DNA from 2 places in the Streptomyces marokkonensis genome. Region 2 is predicted to be linked to the other one. Evidence: riboswitches for the same ligand, from Rfam matches in the RefSeq annotation. Region 2 holds a riboswitch; the other holds the start of a gene.
What was found. Region 2 has a riboswitch for thiamine pyrophosphate ahead of ABEA26_RS02655 (thiamine ABC transporter substrate-binding protein). Riboswitches for the same ligand answer to the same signal wherever they lie in the genome.
Positions count from the first base shown of each region.

Region 1 (4,408 bases), on a different contig from region 2:
GAGCCGGGCGTCGGCGAGCCGGGCTCGGGCGGTGGCGGTGTCGTCGGTGCCGGGCATGCTGGTGTCCCCCTGGGGTCTGGTGGCGTGCGGGCGGCGGACCGGCACGGCCGTCGGGGCCGTGTGCCGCGGCCCGCACGCCACGGTGGTGTGTCAGGTCAGACGGCGAGCGCCTGGGCGCGGCGCTTCACCTCCGTGCCGCGATTCTCGCTCAGCGCCTGCGCGGGGGTGCCGGGCAGGGTCTCGTCGGGCGTGAAGAGCCACTCCAGCATCTCCTCGGCCGTCCAGCCGTCGTCCCGCAACAGCGTCAGCGTCCCGACCAGGCCTTTGACGACCTTGTCCTCGTCGATGAAGGCCGCGGGGATGTGCAGCGCGCGGTTCTCGCCGCGGCGTACGGCGATGAGCTGGCCTTCCTTGATCAGCTGGCGTACGCGGGTCACCTCGACACCGAGCATCTCGGCGATGTCGGGAACGGTGAGCCAGGCAGGCACGAGAGCATCGGTCTTTGCGTCAATCTCGGTCACGACCCAAGCCTGCCATCTGGCACCGACAGTCGGAAGCCGGACCCGTCCGACCTGGGCCGGCGCACCCACCGGAGGGACTACGCGGTCGCCGCCTTCAGCGGCTTCGCCGGGTCGGCCAGCAGCCGCGGGTCCATCGTCGCGCCCGCCTGGATCAGACGTTTGCCCTGGGCCAGGTCCCGGGGACGGCCCACCGCCAGCAGGGCGACCATGCGGCCCTCGCGCAGCCAGCAGACCGTCCAGGCGGGCCCCGAGGGGTCCCCGCGCCACAGGGTGGCGTCGGCGTCCGTGTGGTGACCGGCGTACTGGACGAAGCGGCCGAACTGCTCGGACCAGAAGTACGGCACCGGGTCGTAGGCCGCCACGGCCTCGCCGCCGACGGCGCCGATGATGTCGGCGGCGACCGTGCGCGGCCCTTGGAGGGCGTTGTCCCAGTGGTGCACCAGCAGCCGCTCGCCGTAGCGGCCGGAGGGGAAGGAGGCGCAGTCGCCGACCGCGTGGACGTCCGGCACCGAGGCGCGCAGGCGGTCGTCGGCCAGGACCTCCCCCTGCGCGCCCAGGCCGATCCCGGAGCCGGCGAGCCAGGCGGTGGCGGGCCGGGCGCCGATGCCGACGACGACCGCGCCGGCGGGCAGCCGCGAGCCGTCGTCCAGGACGACGACGTGACCGGGCTCTCCCGGGCCGCCGGGCTCCACACGCTCCACGCGCGCGTGGGTGCGCAGTACGGCGCCCGCGTCGGCGTACCAGGTGGTCATCGGCGCGGCGACCTCGTCGGGCAGCGCGCCGGCGAGGGGCCGGTCGGCGGCCTCCACGACGGTCACGGCGCAGCCCGCCTCGCGCGCGGCGGTGGCGAACTCGGCGCCGATCCAGCCCGCGCCGACGACCACGACGTCGTGCTGCCGGGCGAGCACCGGGCGCAGCCGTTCGGCGTCGTCCAGGGTGCGCAGCAGGTGCACGCCGGGCACGCCCTCGGTGCCGGGGAGACGGATCGGTTCGGCGCCGGTCGCGAGGACGAGGACGTCGTACGGCACGGGCCCCTCGGAGGTGTCGAGTACGTGCTCCGCGGGGCGGACGCCCAGGGCCTCGCAGCCGAGCCGCAGGGTGATGCCGAGCGCCTCGAAGTCAATGTCGAAGGCGGAGCCCTCTGCCGTGCCGAGCAGGACGGCCTTGGACAGCGGAGGACGGTCGTACGGCTGGTGCGGCTCCGCGCCGATCAGGGTCACGGTGCCGGTGAAGCCCTGCTCCCGCAGGGCGACGGCGGTCTGCACCCCCGCCATGCCCGCGCCGACGACGACCACGCGGCGTTCCGCGTCCGCTTCCCGCACCCGGGCCCGCTCCTGCGTCTGCTCGCTCACGTGATCACCTTAGACACCGGCCCCTCGTCAGTCAGGGGTCGTGCGCGGTGACCTGCTCCACACCGCTCGGCCGTACGGGCCGTACGGGGCTGTAGGCAGGCGCGGGGCGACTCCCCTTACGAGTGCGACGCGCCGCGGGCTAGGCTGGCCGACGCAAGGCACTCGCGGGAGCCCGGACGCACCGGGCTGAGAGGGAGGCTGGCGGCCTCCGACCGTACGAACCTGATCCGGGTCATGCCGGCGAAGGGAGGGGCTGGACGCCCATGTCGTCACCGCCGCACACGACGTCACCCACGACGTCACGCACACCCGACGTCCTCGTCGTCGGGGGCGGGATCATCGGCCTGGTCACGGCGTGGCGGGCCGCGCAGCGCGGGCTCGGCACGGCCCTCGTGGATCCCGAACCGGGCGGTGGGGCCGCCCAGGTGGCCGCCGGGATGCTGGCCGCCGTCACGGAACTGCACTACGGCGAGCAGACGCTGCTCGCGCTGAACCTCGCCTCGGCCCGCCGCTACCCGGCGTTCGCGGCCGAGCTGGCCGACCTCACCGGCCACGACCTCGGTTACCGCCGCTGCGGCACCCTCGCCGTCGCCCTGGACGCCGACGACCGCGCCCACCTGCGGGAACTGCACGCGCTCCAGCAGCGCTCGGGTCTGGAGTCCGAGTGGCTGACGGGGCGTGAGTGCCGGCGCCTGGAGCCGATGCTCGCGCCGGGCGTGCGCGGGGGGCTCCGGGTGGACGGCGATCACCAGATCGACCCCCGGCGACTGGCCGGCGCGCTCGTGGCCGCCTGCGAACGCGCGGGCGTCGTCTTCCACCGGGTGTGGGCCGACCGGCTCACCGTCGGGCGTGGCGGTGAGCGGGCCACGGGTGTCGTCACGGCCGACGGCACCGCGCTTGAGGCCGGGCAGGTGGTACTGGCCGGGGGCAGCCTGAGCGGGCGGCTCACGGGCGTCCCGGACGACGTACTGCCGCCGGTACGGCCCGTGAAGGGGCAGGTGCTGCGGCTGGCGATGCCGCAGGCGCACGGTCCACTGCTGAACCGGACCGTGCGTGCCGTGGTGCGCGGCAACCACCTCTACCTGGTGCCCCGTCAGAGTGGCGAGCTGGTCGTCGGGGCCACCAGCGAGGAGCTGGGCTGGGACACCACGGTCACCGCGGGCGGCGTCTACGAGCTGCTGCGCGACGCCCACGAGCTGGTCCCCGGCATCACCGAGCTGCCCCTGACGGAGACCCTGGCGGGTCTGCGCCCGGGCTCCCCGGACAACGCCCCGCTGCTCGGCCCGACCGGTCTTGACGGCCTGCTGCTGGCCACCGGGCACCACCGCAACGGCGTCCTGCTCACCCCGGTCACCGGCGACGTCATGGCGGACGTCCTGACCACCGGGGAGCTTTTGGCCGAGGCACTGCCCTTCAGCCCCCTGCGCTTCGGCGCCGCCCCCGCACTCCCGGAACACTCGGAGCAGCCCGCATGAACATCTCCGTCAACGGCGAGCCGCGCGAGGTGGCTCCCGGTACCGCTCTGGACGCCCTGGTGGGCACGCTCACCGCGGCACCGTCCGGTGTGGCCGCCGCCCTGAACGAAACCGTCGTCCCGCGCGCGCGGTGGTCCGCCACGGCGCTGGCCGACGGCGACCGCGTGGAAGTCCTCACCGCCGTCCAAGGAGGCTGACCATGGCCGACGATCCCTTTGTCCTCGGCGGTACGACGTACGGGTCCCGCCTGATCATGGGCACCGGGGGGGCGCCCAGCCTCGATGTGCTGGAGCGGGCGCTGGTGGCCTCCGGGACGGAGCTGACGACCGTCGCGATGCGGCGCGTGAACGCCTCGGTGCACGGGTCCGTGCTGTCGGTGCTGGAGAAGCTGGGCATCCGGGTGCTGCCGAACACGGCCGGCTGCTTCACCGCCGGGGAGGCCGTCCTCACTGCCCGCCTCGCCCGCGAGGCCCTCGCCACCGACCTGGTCAAGCTGGAGGTCATCGCAGACGAGCGCACCCTGCTGCCGGACCCGATCGAGCTGCTGGACGCGGCGGAGACGCTGGTCGACGACGGGTTCACGGTGCTGCCGTACACGAACGACGACCCGGTCCTCGCGCGCAAGCTGGAGGACGTCGGGTGCGCCGCGATCATGCCGCTCGGCTCGCCGATCGGGTCGGGGCTCGGTATCCGCAACCCGCACAACTTCGAGTTGATCGTGGAGCACGCGCGCGTGCCGGTGATTCTGGACGCGGGGGCCGGTACGGCGTCGGACGTGGCGCTGGCGATGGAACTGGGGTGTGCGGGTGTGATGCTCGCCTCCGCCGTGACGCGGGCGCAGGAGCCGGTGCTGATGGCGGAGGGGATGCGGTTCGCGGTGGGGGCGGGAAGGCTGGCACGGCGGGCCGGGCGGATTCCACGGCGGCACTTCGCCGAGGCGTCGTCTCCTGCGGAGGGCCTGGCGGCGCTGGATCCGGAGCGGCCCGCTTTTCAGTGAGCCCGCGCAGTCCTGCCGTTTCGTCTCCCATCCACGCACCACCCGATTCCAGTCGGACAAGAG
Region 1 covers NZ_BAABCQ010000077.1:27,215-31,622, forward strand. The annotation lists gene thiE (thiamine phosphate synthase) at 1-57, opposite strand, end outside; gene ABEA26_RS20070 (Rv2175c family DNA-binding protein) at 156-521, opposite strand; gene ABEA26_RS20075 (NAD(P)/FAD-dependent oxidoreductase) at 599-1,873, opposite strand; TPP riboswitch at 2,028-2,139, shown strand; gene thiO (glycine oxidase ThiO) at 2,137-3,348, shown strand; gene thiS (sulfur carrier protein ThiS) at 3,345-3,545, shown strand; gene ABEA26_RS20090 (thiazole synthase) at 3,548-4,345, shown strand.
Region 1: another riboswitch for thiamine pyrophosphate. It lies ahead of thiO (glycine oxidase ThiO); the one in region 2 lies ahead of ABEA26_RS02655 (thiamine ABC transporter substrate-binding protein).

Region 2 (4,408 bases):
CGGCAGCATGGTCCGTACGACGAAGGGGACCCCGACCAGTGCCTGCGCCAGCGGCACCAGGATCCAGGACGCCCGGAGATCCAGCGGGGGTTCGTCCAGCGCGATCAGGAACCCGAAGCCGACCGTCACCGCGGACACCCCGAGCGGCAGCATCAGCAGCGCGTCGAAGCCGCGTACGAAGCGGCCCGCGTCGCGGCGGGTGAGCGCGGTGGCGGCCAGCGCTCCGATCACCACGGCGATGGCGGTGGCCACGACGGCGTACTGGAGGGAGTTGCCGATCGCCTCGATGGGCGGGACGAGGAAGGTACCGCCGTCCTCGCGGGTCAGCGCCCGGTAGTAGCCGAAGCCGGGTGCGCCCAGCGACCGCTCGACCAGTACGGCGAGCGGCAGCACCAGCAGCACGGCGATGGTGGCCAGGACCCCGGCCAGCAGGACCCACTGCCCGGTGCCGCGCGGCCGGCGCGCGGTCGTGGCCGCGTCCACCAGCCGCAGGGCCGTCTCCCGCCGCCGTACCGTCCAGGCGTGCACGGCGAGGATGGCGGCCACCGCGGCGAACTGGATCAGCGTCAGCACGGCGGCCGTGGACAGGTCGAAGATCTGGGAGGTCTGCCGGTAGATCTCCACCTCCAGGGTGGAGAAGGCGGGCCCGCCGAGGATCTGGACCACGCCGAAGGAGGTGAAGGTGAACAGGAACACCATCAGCGCGGCGGCGGCCACGGCCGGCGCGAGCGCGGGCAGGGTCACCTGCCGCCAGGCCGTCAGCCGCGAGGCGCCGAGCATCCGCGCGGCCTCCTCCTGCCGTGGATCGAGCTGCGACCAGAGGCCGCCGACGGTGCGTACGACGACGGCGTAGTTGAAGAAGACGTGCGCGAGGAGGATCGCCCACACGGTGGTGTCCAGCCGTACGCCCCACAGCTCGTCGAGCAGCCCGCCGCGCCCCACCAGCGCCAGGAACGCCGCACCGACGACGACCGTCGGCAGCACGAACGGTACGGTCACCACCGCCCGCAGCACCTGCTTGCCGGGAAAGTCGAAGCGGGCGAAGACGTAGGCGCCCGGCAGGGCGATCAGCAGGGTGAGCGCGGTCGAGGCCAGCGCCTGCCAGGTGGTGAACCACAGCACGTGCCGTACGTCCGGCTGGACGAGCACGTCCCCGATCCGCCCGAACTGCCAGGAACCGTCGATCTCCAGTCCGCGCGCGACGATCGCGGCGACGGGGTAGGCGAAGAACACCGCGAAGAACGCGACGGGCACGGCCATCAGGGCCGGCCGCGCCGCGTTCCCCGTGCGACGCCGGCGTTTGGTCACTTGAGTACGAGTGAGGTCCACGACTTGACCCACTGGTCGCGGTTGTCGGCGATCTTCGCCGGGTCCATGGTCTGCGGGTCCTCGGCCTGCGGCCCGAACTTCCGGAACGCCTCGGGGATCCGCGCGCCCTCCCGCACCGGGTAGACGAACATGTTCAGCGGCAGGTCCTCCTGGAACTCCTTGCCGATGAGGAAGTCGAGGAGTGCCTTGCCGCCCTCGGGGTTGCCGGCGTTGCTCAGCAGACCCGCGTACTCGACCTGGCGGAAGCAGGTGCCGGCGGCGACACCCGTCGGCGCGGTGGTGGGCTGCGGGTCGGCGTAGATGACCTCGGCGGGCGGGGAGGAGGCGTAGGAGACGACGAGCGGGCGGTCGCCCTTGGCCTTCTTGCCGCCGGACGAGCCGGAGAACTCCTCGTTGTACGCCTGCTCCCAGCTGTCGACGACCTGGACGCCGTTCGCCTTCAGCTTCTTCCAGTAGTCCTGCCAGCCCTCGTCGCCGTACTCGGCGGCGGTGCCGAGCAGGAAGCCGAGGCCGGGCGAGGAACCGGCGGCGTCCTCGGTGACGAGCAGGTCCTTGTACTCGGGCTTGACCAGGTCGTCGAGGGATTCCGGCGGGGTCAGCCCGTGCTCGCTGAAGTAGGCCTTGTCGTAGTTGACGCAGATGTCGCCGGTGGTCACGGGCGTGACCCGGTGCTTGTCCCGGTCGGCCCGGTACTCGGGGAGGACCAGGTCGGAGCCCTTCGCCTCGTACGGCTGGAACAGCCCGTTGTCGAGGGCTCGGGAGAGCAGTGTGTTGTCGACGCCGAAGAAGACGTCGCCCTGCGGGTTGTCCTTGGTGAGGATGGCCTTGTTGACGGCCTGCCCGGCGTCGCCGTCCTCCAGGACCCGGACCTTGTAGCCGGAGCTCTTCTCGAAGCCGGCGATGACGTCCTTCGACACGGCCCACGAGTTGTGGCTGACCAGGGTCACGGTTTTGGAGTCGCCGGCGCCCCGGCCGTCGCCGTCGGACGACGATCCGCACGCGGTCAGGCCGCCGACCATGCCGAGTCCGACTGCGAGGACGGTGGCCTTCTTGGTGATGCTCACTGAATTCCTCCTGGGTGACCAGGAGAAGACGCGGCCCCGCCCGGAACCCCTGGCGAGGGTCCCGGGCAGGGCGCAACAGCTCGAGTGGTGACCGATCTCCCTACCCAGAATGACCTGGGCCAGGTTCGGAGGGTCTGCGGCCGGTGCCGCACTCTCAGCGCTGTGGCGCTCCCCTGTCGGAATATGAAGATGTGGTTTCGTATGACGTACGTGTGGAGTTGTCGTTGTCGTTGTCGTTGTCGTTGTCGTTGTCGTACGACGATGTGCTGACGTCGGTCAGGCTACCGCTCGCTCGCGGCGAGCTGACCACACGCCCCGTCGATCTCCTGCCCTCGGGTGTCCCGGATCGTCACCGGCACACCATGCGCCGCGATCGCCTCCACGAACGCCTTCTCGTCCTCGGGCCGCGACGCGGTCCACTTCGAGCCCGGCGTGGGGTTGAGCGGGATGAGGTTGACGTGCACGGGCCGGCCCTTGAGCATCCGCCCGAGCCGGTCGCCACGCCACGCCTGGTCGTTGATGTCCCGGATCAGCGCGTACTCGATCGACAGCCGGCGCCCGGACGCGGCCGCGTACTCGAACCCGGCATCCAGCACCTCACGCACCTTCCAGCGCGTGTTGACGGGGACCAGGGTGTCGCGCAGCTCGTCGTCGGGCGCGTGCAGCGAGATGGCGAGGCGGCACTTGAACCCCTCGCCGGTGAAGCGGTGGATGGCCGGGACGAGACCCACCGTGGAGACCGTGATGCCGCGCTGGGAGAGGCCCAGCCCGTCGGGCTCGGGGTCGGTGAGACGGCGGATGGAACCGACGACCCGGTTGTAGTTGGCGAGCGGCTCGCCCATGCCCATGAACACGATGTTGCTGAGCCGGGCCGGTCCCCCCGGGACCTCGCCGTCCCTGAGCGCCCGCATGCCGTCCACGATCTGGTGCACGATCTCGGCCGTCGACAGGTTCCGGTCCAGGCCGGCCTGACCGGTGGCGCAGAAGGGGCAGTTCATGCCGCAGCCGGCCTGGGAGCTGATGCACATGGTCACCCGGTCCGGGTAACGCATGAGGACGGACTCGACGAGCGTCCCGTCGAACAGCTTCCACAGCGTCTTGCGCGTGGTGCCCTGGTCGGTCGACAGATGCCGCACGACCGTCATCAGCTCGGGCAGCAGCGCCTCCTGGAGGCCCTGACGCGAGCCGGCCGGGATGTCGGTCCACTGCTCGGGGTCGTGCGCGTACCGCGCGAAGTAGTGCTGCGAGAGCTGCTTCGCGCGAAACGGCTTCTCGCCGATCGCGGCGACGGCCTCCTTGCGCTCCGCGGGCGTGAGGTCGGCGAGGTGCCGCGGCGGCCGCTTCGCTGCGCGGGGCGCGACGAAGGTGAGCTCACCTGGGGCGGGACGGGCCACGGTTGGACAACTCCTCATGACGACGGGCCTGTGGCGAATCCCCGCTCATGCGGGGACGACGGCAGAGCCATGCCGAAGCCAGAAGACCTCACCGGACAACCCCCGCGTGGGCGGGGAAACACGAAAGGGCCCGCGACCATGCGGGCCCTTCCAGACTACCTGAACGCTGTCAACCCGATCCGACGAAGATCACCAGCAGCAGCCACACCACCGGCGCCGTGGGCAGCAGCGAGTCCAGGCGGTCCATGATGCCGCCGTGGCCAGGGAGCAGCGTGCCCATGTCCTTGATGCCGAGGTCCCGCTTGATCATGGACTCGCCGAGGTCGCCCAGCGTGGCACTGACGGCGACCGCGAGGCCGAGCAGCAGGCCCTGCCACCAGCTGCCGTCGTCGATCATGAACTGCATGCACAGCGCGCCCGCCACCATCGCGAACGCCACCGCTCCGAGCAGGCCCTCCCGGGTCTTGCCGGGGCTGATGCGCGGGGCGAGCTTGGTCCTGCCGAAGCGCCAGCCGACGGCGTAGGCGCCGGTGTCGCTGACGACCGTCAGTATCAGGAAGACCAGGACGCGTAGGGCGCCGTCGTCCGCCATGAGCATCATCGCGACGAACGTGGCCAGGA
Region 2 covers NZ_BAABCQ010000006.1:53,200-57,607, forward strand. The annotation lists gene ABEA26_RS02650 (ABC transporter permease) at 1-1,329, opposite strand, end outside; gene ABEA26_RS02655 (thiamine ABC transporter substrate-binding protein) at 1,305-2,393, opposite strand; TPP riboswitch at 2,473-2,578, opposite strand; gene rlmN (dual-specificity RNA methyltransferase RlmN) at 2,675-3,787, opposite strand; gene ABEA26_RS02665 (phosphatidate cytidylyltransferase) at 3,957-4,408, opposite strand, start outside.